DNA from 4 places in the Sphingobacterium sp. 40-24 genome. Region 3 is predicted to be linked to each of the others. Evidence: riboswitches for the same ligand, from Rfam matches in the RefSeq annotation. Region 3 holds a riboswitch; each other region holds the start of a gene.
What was found. Region 3 has a riboswitch for S-adenosylmethionine ahead of BGP15_RS05855 (O-acetylhomoserine aminocarboxypropyltransferase/cysteine synthase family protein). Riboswitches for the same ligand answer to the same signal wherever they lie in the genome.
Positions count from the first base shown of each region.

Region 1: another riboswitch for S-adenosylmethionine. It lies ahead of metE (5-methyltetrahydropteroyltriglutamate--homocysteine S-methyltransferase); the one in region 3 lies ahead of BGP15_RS05855 (O-acetylhomoserine aminocarboxypropyltransferase/cysteine synthase family protein).
Region 2: another riboswitch for S-adenosylmethionine. It lies ahead of BGP15_RS07615 (methylenetetrahydrofolate reductase); the one in region 3 lies ahead of BGP15_RS05855 (O-acetylhomoserine aminocarboxypropyltransferase/cysteine synthase family protein).
Region 4: another riboswitch for S-adenosylmethionine. It lies ahead of BGP15_RS14205 (5-oxoprolinase); the one in region 3 lies ahead of BGP15_RS05855 (O-acetylhomoserine aminocarboxypropyltransferase/cysteine synthase family protein).

Region 1 covers NZ_MKWH01000055.1:211,527-214,675, forward strand. The annotation lists gene metE (5-methyltetrahydropteroyltriglutamate--homocysteine S-methyltransferase) at 1-1,762, opposite strand, end outside; SAM riboswitch class I at 1,841-1,944, opposite strand; gene BGP15_RS20235 (response regulator transcription factor) at 2,129-2,818, opposite strand; gene BGP15_RS20240 (sensor histidine kinase) at 2,921-3,149, opposite strand, start outside.
Region 2 covers NZ_MKWH01000021.1:175,922-179,070, forward strand. The annotation lists gene BGP15_RS07610 (glycosyltransferase family 117 protein) at 1-618, opposite strand, end outside; gene BGP15_RS07615 (methylenetetrahydrofolate reductase) at 860-1,816, opposite strand; SAM riboswitch class I at 1,887-1,989, opposite strand; gene BGP15_RS07620 (hypothetical protein) at 2,219-3,070, opposite strand.
Region 3 covers NZ_MKWH01000017.1:4,248-7,396, forward strand. The annotation lists gene BGP15_RS05850 (FUSC family protein) at 1-719, shown strand, start outside; SAM riboswitch class I at 902-1,014, shown strand; gene BGP15_RS05855 (O-acetylhomoserine aminocarboxypropyltransferase/cysteine synthase family protein) at 1,276-2,586, shown strand; gene BGP15_RS05860 (homoserine O-acetyltransferase family protein) at 2,620-3,149, shown strand, end outside.
Region 4 covers NZ_MKWH01000036.1:4,519-7,667, forward strand. The annotation lists gene BGP15_RS14185 (hypothetical protein) at 1-11, shown strand, start outside; gene BGP15_RS14190 (hypothetical protein) at 43-351, shown strand; gene BGP15_RS14195 (DKNYY domain-containing protein) at 368-994, opposite strand; gene BGP15_RS14200 (hypothetical protein) at 1,158-1,463, shown strand; gene BGP15_RS14205 (5-oxoprolinase) at 1,494-1,757, opposite strand; SAM-I-IV-variant riboswitch at 1,824-1,917, opposite strand; gene BGP15_RS14210 (DUF3050 domain-containing protein) at 2,128-2,898, shown strand.

The DNA.
Region 1 (3,149 bases), on a different contig from region 3:
TTGAGCGCGGTTGATCGTTACGTACGAAAGACCATTGTAAGATTGTTACAGGACCAGTCAACATACCTTTAACCGGACGATTTGTCAATGATTGTGCATATGAAGACCAACGGACAGTCATATCTTCAGGACGGTATACGTCACCATAGATAATCGGAGGTTTTACACAACGTGAACCGTAAGATTGTACCCAACCATTTTGTGTGAAAGCGTAACCAGCCAATTGTTCACCGAAGTATTCAACCATGTCATTACGTTCGAATTCGCCGTGTACTAATACGTCGATATCCAATTGCTCTTGAAGACGGATGGTGTTTTCTGTTTCTTCTGCGATTGCTTTATCGTATTCTGCCTGCGTAATAGCACCCTTTTTCAGATCTGCTCTCCATTTACGAACATCTTTCGTTTGTGGGAATGAACCGATAGTTGTGGTCGGGAACGCCGGTAAGTTGAATTTCGCTTGTTGCGCTGCTTTACGGTCTGCAAATGCTGAAGTGCGTTTTGCATCGTCATCAGTAATATTGCTTGTACGTGTTTTAACCTCTGGTTTGTGGATCAATGGAGAGGTACGACGGCTTTCAGCAGCCGCTTTGTTCGCTTCGAAGCGTTTTGCTGTTTCAGCATCAACTTCTCCCTCCGCTAGTACGGCTAAGTCTTTTACTTCAGCTAATTTTTGTTTAGCAAATGCTAACCAGTTTTTTACTTCAGCTGGTAGCGATTGTTCATTGTGTTCATTGTCTAAGTCAAAAGGAACGTGCAACAAAGATGAAGAAGGAGCTACCCATACACGGTCTTTTCCTAATGCATCAACAGCCTGTTTGATTTTAACCAATGATTTTTCGTAATCATTTTTCCAGATGTTACGGCCTTCAACAATACCTAAAGATAATGTTAATGAAGCAGGAACTTTAGCCAATACCGTATCCAATTGGTTTTCACCGCGTACCAGATCCAAATGTAAAGCATGGATAGGTAGGTTAACTGCGATATCTTCGTTGTCTTTTAAAGCTTCGAAGTAAGTCGTTGCGATTAATTTGATATTTTTTGCTGCTGCAGCTAATTTTTCGAAAGTAGGTTGATATAAAGCTTTTACTTTAGCATCTAAATCCAATGCTAAGAAAGGCTCGTCAATCTGAACATATTGTGCACCAGCATCAGCTAATTTAGCTAGTATTTGCTCATATACTGGAATAAGTTTATCCAATAAATCGATACGGTCGAAGCCAGCTTCTTTTTCTTTACCGATCAAAAGGTATGTAATAGGACCTAATAGAACTGGTTTAGTATCGATGCCCAATGCTTTTGCTTCGTTGTATTCATTTAAGAATTTTTCGGAAGTCAATTTGAATTCTTGATCTTTTGTGAATTCTGGTACCATGTAGTGGTAGTTCGTATCCAACCACTTGGTCATTTCCATTGCAGTCACGTCGATTCCTTCTTGTTGGAAACCGCGCGCCATGGCAAAATATAGATCTAAACTGTAATTGTTGTCTACTTTATTCAATAAAGAATGGTAGCGAGCAGGAATTGCACCAACAGTGAGGGTTAAATCCAATACTTGATCGTAAAAAGAGAAATCATTGGAAGGGATCAAATCTATTCCAGCATCTTTTTGTGTTTTCCAATTGCCTTCACGAATTTTTTTTGCTGTGTCCAATAATTCCTCAACAGAAGATTTTTTAGCCCAATAGGCCTCATTGGCTTTTTTCAATTCGCGGAACGCGCCCACACGAGGGTAACCTAAATTGTTAGTCAATAACATAATGAATGTTTTTAATATTTCTTTTTCAACTATATTTCTTGCTAGAGAGAGAAGGACACACTAGAATTTGGTGACTTCGGCTTATCATTCCCATATCAAGTAGGGTAGAATTTAGCACCTTGTCAAGGGACAGGTTGCTAAGGCTTCATCGGGTCTATTCCCTCTGCCTTTCTCTATAAGCGACGCTAAGTTAGAACATTTCTTTTTGAAATGCAAATTTTTTATAAAAGTGCGTCAATTTTTTATATTCTACTAAGGATGAAATTGTTTTGTTCTTTTATTTTCATCCACGAATTCGAGTAAGTCACGCTTGAATACGTGTGTAGCATAAAAAGGGGAATGACTATATTTTTCATTCCCCTTTTTTTAGCTGACCAAAAGTTTGTAACCTTTTCCGTGCACATTGACAATTTCAACTTTGCTATCTTCTTTTAGATATTTACGAAGTTTACTGAGAAATACATCCATACTTCTACCCGTAAAATAGTTATCATCATGCCATATTTTTAACAACGCTTCTTCCCGGGTCAGCACATCATTTTTCTTTAAGCAAAGCAAGCGGAGTAGTTCAGCTTCTTTCGTGGAGAGTTTTTGCATCTGTCCTTTGTAAGAAATCTGCTGACTTGTATAATCAAAGAAATAATCGCCAATTTCAAATTTATCCGCAACCACTTCTTCTTCTTTGTCTCGAACACTGCGTTTCAGCAAAGCATTGATGCGGAGCAATAATTCTTCCACTCGAAAAGGCTTGGTGATATAATCATCTCCTCCTAGCTCAAAGGCTTCGGTCTTATCTTCCATCATCCCCTTTGCTGTGGCAAAGATAATAGGAACAGTATTGTTTGTTTTTCTGATTTCACGTCCAACTGTAAATCCGTCCTTTTTTGGCATCATGACATCAAAAATACAAAGGTCGTAGTTATTTTTTTTGAATTGAGAAATCGCTTCATCTCCATCCGTGCATAATGTGACGTCAAATTTTCCCTTTAATTCGAGATAGTCTTTTAAAAGATCCCCCAAATTAGGATCATCTTCTGCTAATAATATCTTTTGCATAATGAATATATTAATTTTCACCAATGTCCCTTGATGCTGATAAATCAGCCTTCCTCAACCTTTGAAATTTTTTAAAGAGGAAATATACAAAAAAGGAACGTTTTATTTTTTAATAGGCAAAATTACTTCAAAGGTCGTGCCTTTATCTTTTTCACTTTTAACTGTAATTTTTCCGTTCAGCCTTCTCAGAATGTCCTGTACATAACTTAAGCCAAGGCCAAATCCTTTGACATTATGAACATTCCCAGTTGGAATACGGTAAAACTGGTCGAAAATCTTTTGCAGGTGATCCCGGCTCATCCCAATACCATTGTCGGCTATGGTGACAACA
Region 2 (3,149 bases), on a different contig from region 3:
GAAATAAACAACCATCGCGATAGCCGGGATTGCTAAAAGATTTAATAGATGCACTCCGATCGAAAGCCCCATAACAAAAGCAATAAAAACCAGCCAACGATCGCTACCGTCTTCATCTGCACGGACTTCCCACTTTAAAATTGCCCAAAATACAACTGCTGTACATAAGGAAGACATTGCATAAACTTCAGATTCTACTGCCGAATACCAAAATGAATCGCTGAAACTAAATGCCATTGCACCGACAACTCCTGCGCCGAAGATCTGCAGGTAGGTTGACAAAGAAGCTTGTTTGTCTTTGTTGAGTAGCTTTTTAGCAATGGCGGTTATTGTCCAAAATAAAAAGGTAACAGTAATTCCACTGCAAACTGCAGAACCTATATTCATCCAATAGGCGATCTGCCCCTTATTCCCTAAAGCGAGATTAGAAAATATATTCTGAATAAGAAGAAACAATGGTGCTCCCGGTTGATGTGCCACCTCCAATTTATAGGCACAGGCTATAAATTCACCGCAATCCCACCAGCTTACCGTCTTTTCAACTGTAGCGATATATACACAGGTGGCAATTAGTCCGCAAGCAAAACCGAGTAGAGAATTTAATCTATTGTACGTCATAAGGTCAATTGGTCTATTGTTAAAATCCTTTTTAGCACTTTAAGTTAAAAAGTTATCCTGACTCCGACACACGAATTAACACTATTTAACACCAGTACCTGACTGTAAACAGGCTATTCAACACTGAATATAGAGATCGACCTAAACCACGCTGCCGAGACTTTCAACCTATTTCAGGCTTTCACAATGAATTATCATAAAAAAGGGAGCTTATCTGCTCCCTTTTTTATCATTTTATGAGTTAGGCTAGTTTTTCAACAATCTTCTTTGTTGGACCAGGATTACTCATCGTATAAAAATGTAATACCGGAGCGCCAAATTTAATCAGCTCCTGACACTGTTGTACCAACCACTCTTCACCTACCTGTCTGACGTCGGCATTCGTTTTACATGCCGCGACAGCGTCACTCAGTTCCTCTGGAATATCTAAATGAAAAATTCTTGGCAAGGTCACCAATTGCTTTTTTGTTGTCAGTGGTTTTAATCCCGGAATAATGGGCACATGGATTCCATTGTCCCTACATTTTGTTACAAATTCCTTGTATTTTTCAACATTAAAGAACATCTGAGTCACAATAAACTCTGCTCCCATATCGACTTTTTGTTTCAGATATTTAAAGTCAGTATTGAAATTTGGAGATTCAAAATGCTTTTCGGGATACCCGGCTACTCCGATGCAAAAATCAGTCTTTTCCGACGTGATAATGTCTTCATGCAGATACTTTCCTTTATTCATATCGGTTACCTGTTCCAATAGGTCTGTTGCAAAAGCATGTCCACCATCGGTTGGTATAAAATCGGCATCGCCCTTACGTGCATCACCCCGCAACACCAAAACGTTATCTATCCCCAGGAAGTTCAAATCGATCAATGCATTTTCAGTTTCCTCTTTTGTAAAACCCCCACATATCAAATGTGGCACCGCATCCACTTTATATTTATTCATGATGGCCGCACATATCGCCACTGTCCCAGGACGTTTACGATAGGAAACACGTTCCAGTAATCCACTCGCATGCTCTTTATAGATATAATCTTCCCGATGGTAGGTGACGTCGATAAAAGGAGGTTTAAACTCCATCAGTTCATCCATGGTTTTAAAAATACTTTGGATGCCCTGCCCTTTCGCCGGTGGCAATAGCTCAAAAGAAAACAATGTTTTTCCTTTGGCATTCTGGATATGATCGATAATCTTCATTAAAAAACTGTTTTTAGTTTGGTTGGCTTACATCGAAACGCACACGTCGAGGAATCGTTTATCTACATGTAACTTATCTTTCCCACATGGAGTAGGGTAGAATTTAGCACCTTGAACAATACAGGTTGCTAAGGCTTCAACGGGTCTAGTCCCTCGGCCTTTCTCTATAAGCGTTGCTAATATCGTTTTAAAAAATCAAAAGACAAAAATTATTTTTCGAAAAGGCAAAAATAGCAGCAAAAAGACTTCAATAAACGATGTTTCAACGTCACTTTAGCTTTGTATCCATGCAACGACAGGATTCTTCACCATACCAATAGTTAAAGACCTAGAAAAACCAGTAGAATTAACGATCGAGGATCATAGACAGCGAAGAGATTGACTATGCCACAAGAACATTGGCTAAAGATTAGCTGCCAAAGAATTTCGTAAATTTTTGAGATAAAATGTGACCAATAAGAGTCCTTTAACATGGTACTCCTCTTTCGATCCATATTTAAATCCGTCAAATAAATAGTGATAGGCGACTAATGCCTCTTTTTCGTTGTAAAATAATTCCTTCCAAGAATCAGGAACATCTGCCCATGCCTTGAGCACAATGCCATTCTCGGCATAAATAATTGGTGATTCGACACCATCCATTCGATAATCGTGATGGGTGCCAGAGCTTGATATGTGTTGGAAATAAGCGATAGAATAATCTACGAAATTCAAGGCCCTCGCTTTTATCTCCTTTTCACTTTCTGATTTTACCGGAGCATTTCGCCATAAATTCACTTGGCTATCAAATTTACTGGGCGTTTCCCGGATAAGGGTTTTATCTAACACAAAGTTGATATAAAGTCTTTCACTAGTGGGTATACGTGCTGAGCTAAACTGTGAAAAATCACCTCTCAGCTGAACAAAATCTTTTTTTATTTTAACAATATCCAAAGCGACACTACCTTTTTTCTCATCCGTCAATTCTAATCTATCACCGTCAAATTTGTACTTACCAAAGAGTAAGATATCATCAATCGCCATGACAAACTGGTCCTTATCATGAAGCGAAAGAAAGGATCGGTATAGAATAGGATCATTACCATAGGTATCTGCCTCCACATTTTGGGGAGATTCTCTTTTTAATTTATGATACTCATCATTTGGATAGCCCAATATCATTTGGTAGTTACCTTCAGGAAACTCCTTTTTCTTCCCAAAGAAAGTACACGAAGACAATGAGAGTGTGAATAACAGCAGTAATAACGGTTTCAAAATCAATTAATAATTATGGCCAATAGTAATATTAATATATAAGGACCAAGATAAGAAATTACTGCAATAGTAAGTATAG
Region 3 (3,149 bases):
CCAGGCCAGCATTTTCAATGACAAAAACCCGTAATATAGAACGTATTGTCGGTACATTCTCGGGTATTATAGTTGGTGTGTTCTGCTTAATTTCTATTCATTTTCTTCCAGCACTCCTAACCATAGCTGCATTGGGTCTTTTTGGATTCTTTTTGTTCAACCGATCTAACTATATGGTCAGTGTCATCTTCATTACCTTGGGAATTGTGATTGCACTCAATCTGTTCGAAGGCAACATCAATCTCATTTTAGGCAGCCGAATACTTTTCACACTGATTGGAGCATTCTTGGCTATAGCGGGTTATTTCTTGATACCTGTACGCCAGAGCACAGGCATGGTTCAGCTGGCAAAAGAGGTATCCCTTTACAACGCGCATTATTTCCAGATCATCAATAACCGTCTGTCGGACGAAAGACAAAGTTCGTTTGATATACGACTGGCTCGTAAAAAGGCGCAGACCGCCATGGCCCTGTTTTCAGACGCCATTAATCAAATGAAAAAAGAACCCGAGCACAAATGGATGGATTGGTCACATATTCACCATTTTCAGGCACTCGCATATCAGGTCAATTCCCATTTGGTGGGCCTCTCGCTATCGTTAAACAAAAAGACGAATCGCCACCTCGCCTATGATATCCATAGTAGAATCGATGCGCTTAAACCTCTCCTAACAGATTTAAATCAAACTGCAGAACGGATCAATTTAAAGAAATCATAATACCCGATTGACAGTTACTTTTGCGGTTTCATCGGAAGATATGCGATGCCAATCGGCATGTTATTCAAAATTCCTTTAACTAAAAAATACCATTTCTTTTGCTTTAATAAAAAAAGAGTTTATATTTGTGTCGTCTTCGAAAGAAGATTTCTAATCAACACCTCCCTTCATCAGTAGGTCTTGATTTATAAAGAAGTGGCGAGAGACTGGCTCAATGACCCACTGGCAACCTTCAATTTGTTTGAAAAGGTGCCAATTCCTGTCCAAAACAATATCGTTTTGGAGCATATAAATGACATAAGACAATGATTATTAAATTACTGAAGTCCATTAAAAATTCAGGTTCAACACAAGTGAACCGCACGATAAGCGAAAGTGTAACCCATCGTACAATTGTATCGATGCGAATGCGAATGCGTATGCATATGCACTTCCATGCTTGTTAAAAATCATTTCCGTTTTCTTGGATAAAGATTTAACAGCCCCTTCAAGGAGGTGTGTATGCTTCTCTTTTTACTTTGCAATTTCTTTTTGAACCCTTAAAATCTGATATATTATGTCTTCAAACAAAAATTTAAAATTCGAAACTCTTCAGGTTCACGCTGGCCAAGTCGCTGACCCTACTACGGGATCTAGAGCAGTTCCTATATATCAAACAACATCTTTTGTATTTGAAAATGCCGAACACGGCGCAAACTTATTTGCATTAAAGCAGTTCGGTAATATTTATACACGGATTATGAACCCTACTACGGATGTTTTCGAACAACGTATTGCGGCACTGGAAGGTGGAGTTGCAGCTGTTGCTGTTGCATCCGGCCAGGCGGCACAGTTTATAGCTTTAAATAATATTTTGGAAAGTGGTGACAATTTTGTTGCGGGATCCAACTTATACGGCGGTACATTCAACCAGTTTAAAGTTTCTTTTAAGCGCCTAGGCATCGAAGCTCGTTTTGCAACAGATGCCGAAGCCGATAAAATTGAAGCGCTCATTGATGATAAAACAAAAGCAATCTATGTTGAAACAATCGGAAACCCAAGTTTCAATATTCCCGACTTTGAAAAAATTGCTGCTGTAGCAAAAAAATATGAATTACCATTAATCGTTGACAATACTTTTGGAGCCGGAGGTTATTTATTTAAACCTCTGGAGTATGGTGCAAATGTGGTTGTTGAATCGGCAACTAAATGGATCGGTGGACATGGCACAAGCATTGGCGGTGTCATCGTCGACGGCGGAAACTACAATTGGGGCAATGGAAAATACCCGCAATTTTCCGAACCATCTGAAGGCTATCATGGTTTAGTGTTTTCCGAAGTTTTCGGTGAAAGCGGACCATTCGGAAATATTCAATTTGCCATTCGGGCGCGTGTGGAAGGGCTCCGGGATTTCGGACCAGCACTCTCCCCTTTCAATTCATTTTTATTATTACAAGGACTTGAAACCTTGTCTTTGCGGGTGCAACGCCATGTAGACAACACTTTAGAGGTCGCAAAATGGCTTGAGGCGCATCCACAGGTAGAAAAAGTAAACTATCCGGGATTAAAAAGCTCTCCGAGCTTCGCTAACGCACAAAAATACCTTAAAAATGGCTATGGCGCGGTACTTTCTTTCCAGCTTAAAGGTGACGCAGCGCAAAAGGCCAATAGCTTTATCGACAGCTTAGAATTGATCAGTCATTTGGCCAATGTTGGTGATACGAAGTCATTGATTATTCATCCAGCAGCTACAACCCATCAACAATTGAGTGATGAAGATCAAGCCAATGCCGGAGTCTTCAAAGGCTTATTACGTCTTTCTGTAGGAATAGAGCATATTGATGATATCAAAGCTGATTTACAACAAGCTTTTGATAAAATTAAATAATCAGATTTTTTCGGCTTAAAACTTAAACGTAAAATGAGTAAGCATATATATCTGCACCCGGAGCCTTTTGTATTTGAAAATGGAAGAGAGCTTACTGATTTACAAATCAGTTATGAAACATTTGGCAAACCCAACGCAGATCGCAGCAATGTGATCTGGGTTTGCCATGCATTAACGGCCAATGCAGATGTGCTGGATTGGTGGTCCGGTCTTTTTGGAACAGGTGAGTTGTTTGATGCAAACGATTATTATATTATTTGTGCCAATGTCATAGGATCAGCATATAATAGCAGTAATCCGCTATCTGTAAACCCAGCAACCGGACAACCCTATTACCTATCTTTCCCCGAATTCACAGTGAGGGATTTGGTTCACGCACATCAAGTCCTTGCGGACCACCTGGAAATCAAACAAATAGAGATCCTTATCGGGGGGTCATTAGGCGGTCAACAAGCATTGGAATGGGCCGTATCGCACAGTATAGCCATCAACCATCTCATCGTGGTTGGAACAAATGCCGTCCACTCACCATGGGGTATTGCATTCAATGAAAGTCAACGTCT
Region 4 (3,149 bases), on a different contig from region 3:
AAGAGCAATAAAATATATTAGGTAAACTTTAATAGATAGATTATGGAAAAAGTAAGGGACAATACCTGGAAATGCCGAGCTACTGGTAAAGTTGGATTTCCTTCTTTAATTGAGGCGCAATGGGCAATGCTTCACTTTAAGTTCAGATCCCGGATGAGAAACAAACTGGATGGTAAACGTATCAAACACAGGATGGGTAAAGACGCCTGCAAAAGGGCCTATTATTGTAAGTTCTGCAAAGGTTATCATATTACCACCTGGGAAAAAGGTCACTTTAATGATTATAAGGCCAAAGCCGAATCCTGGGAGATACCGAAAGTATTAGGAAATTGGAATTATTCGATAGAATAATCCCGTGGTCTATTTTCTATTCCAATTTTTTTCCTCTATAATATTCATTCCAGTTATCCTTCGCATAACCTTTACCCAGATATTTAAATGTGAAAGCAGTTGCATCCTTTATCTCTTGACCAAAATAATAGACTTTCCAGCTATCTTTACTGTATCCGTCACCGAGAAGAACAAAGCTTTGGGCGGATACATTTTTTATTTGATTGCCTCTATAATAAACATTCCAGCTGTCTTTGGCATATCCTTCATCCAGTATTTTAAAGCTGGGCGCAGAGACATCTTTAATCTTAACGCCACGATAATAGGCATTCCAACTATCTTTGGCATATCCCCAACCAAGTGATTGGAAAGAATGTGGCGATACATCTTTAATCTTAACGCCACGATAATAGGCATTCCAGTTGTCTATTGCATAAGCATTGCCGAGGTCTTTGAAAGATCGTGCATCGACACCTTCGACCATCTTATCCCTGTAGAAGATCCGGTTGCCTATGTTGACATAATCGTTTTCTCTGTCATGTCGAAACGTCGTCTGAGACGTAGATCTTTTATTGTGACGACCTTGTTGAGCAATACTTTTCCCCAATATACATAGCAATGCAAAGGAAATAACAAGCATATTTTTTAAGTGGATAAAGGCCATAATGTATCTGTTTTATAATATGATATTTATATTGAATCCCTCCTTTATGACCAAGATAATTCACCGAAGGTTTAATCATTTTATCATTTTATTTCTCGTTATCCTTATCCGTTTCAAATGCAACTATTTTGGAATCCAAATATTTTTTTGTATATTGCTGGTTATGAGTTTTAAAGAAAAATTAGAGAACTGGCGCACGTCAATCAATCGCGCCGGTAGTGGTGAGGAATTGTATATTTTGCTTTTGAACTATAAAAGGTTTATCAACAAAAATTGGGTGGACGATTTTGGCGATCCGGGCAACTGGAAATCGGAATTAAATCAGGTCATCAGCAAAGTAAGAAACAAGGTGGATGTAGCAGATATCAGAGCCTGCCAAGATTTATCGTCCTATCAGGACGATGCCCGGCAGACCGCACATTCACTCAATCATACGTTAAAATATCATCACTCATTGACAAAAGGGTAGGCTAGGCCTACCTTTTTTTGCCGATAACGATTACTGTAAAGGAATCAGGACATTCTGTTCCAAGCGTACAGGGACATGCTTCACCGAGGTAAAACCGTCTTCCTTGGAAATGATGTTGGAAAGATCCAGTCCTCTTTTGGAGAACGTACTGATCAAAGCTGTTCTAAAGGTTGCTTTGGCTGAACCCCAGCCTTGTCCTAAAATCGTGTCATTGTTGAGCTGGATCAGTTCATCTGTTGAGTAATAACTGAATTTTTCCAGTAAGTGTTGGTAAAGATTTGTTGTAGTAGCCATACAATTTAAAAATTTAAAGGATTAAACCATAAACTGTATCCAGATCTTGTTGGGAAAATAATCGTTCTGTGACGTTTATTTTGGTCGAAACCCGTATTAATTTACCACCGCGGTGCCTCCACTCGGTTGGTATTGCATCATGCAATTCTGAATACTCTACAAATATAGTAGATTATTTTTTATAATAAAAAATATTTTTGTTTTTAAGGGTAAATGAGCGCTAACAACAGGAATAGGGAGGTCAAAAGCGAGGCGCGTTGTTGGCTGTGATTTGGTTATGAAGCGGATAGCTGGGCGAAAAATTTATCATGTTACTGTAATCTCATCGAAAATACTTTTAAAAACAGAGATAAGACAATACTTTTGCGCCATGAATAGAATTGCGGAAATTAACGAATACATTGCTGCCGAACGCGAGGTATTATTGCAACACCCTTTGTATCGTAAGATCAAAACGATCAAGAATCTACGTTCTTTTACAGAAGGGCATGTGTACGCTGTATGGGATTTTATGTCTTTACTAAAAGCTTTACAGATTAAATTGACCTGTACGACTTTACCTTGGTTTGCGAGTGAGCATCCATCAACACGCTATCTAATCAACGAAATTGTATTGGCTGAGGAATCGGATGAATACATTGATGGCCGCCGTTTGAGCCACTTTGAGATGTATCTGGACGCCATGGATGCCATGGGTGCCGACCTTCATCTGGTCAACAAATTTATTGCTCAAGCCAAAAAATCGAACAACATATTCGATGTCATTGCAACGACCACATTGGACAAGCGGATCAAAGACTTTTTGAATTTTACATTCGAAGTGATTGCTGAGGGCGAGGTGCATAAAATTGCCGCAGCATTTACATTTGGACGCGAAGATCTTATCCCGGGAATGTTTACCTCTATTTTGGAAGAGATTAAAACAAACTTTCCTACAGCCAATCTGGATAGCTTTATTTATTATTTTCAACGCCATATTGATCTTGACGGCGACGAGCATGGACCGTTGGCGATGCAGATGATCACAGATCTTGCCAAGGACGATGAGGTTAAATGGACGGAAATGAAAGAGATCAGTAAAATTGCGCTACAAAAAAGAATCCAGCTGTGGAATGCAATAGAAGATTCCTTATATGGATAATCTATTATTATACCATCGAGAAAGGCCTTTCAAATCACGATTTGAAAGGCCTTTTTTATGTGCTGTAAAAAAGGATATTGTAAGGACTTATTGGCAGATATTGGTCTTTTTGTTTGAATTGATGAAAAAATGTCTTTTTTCCATAACATATTGGCGTTTGTGAAGAAATCCAAGTTCCAATAAGTGTCTAAGTTTGCAACGCAAAAAAATTACATAGCACACGTGAACTTTTTTCCTCCCTATTGGGCAAA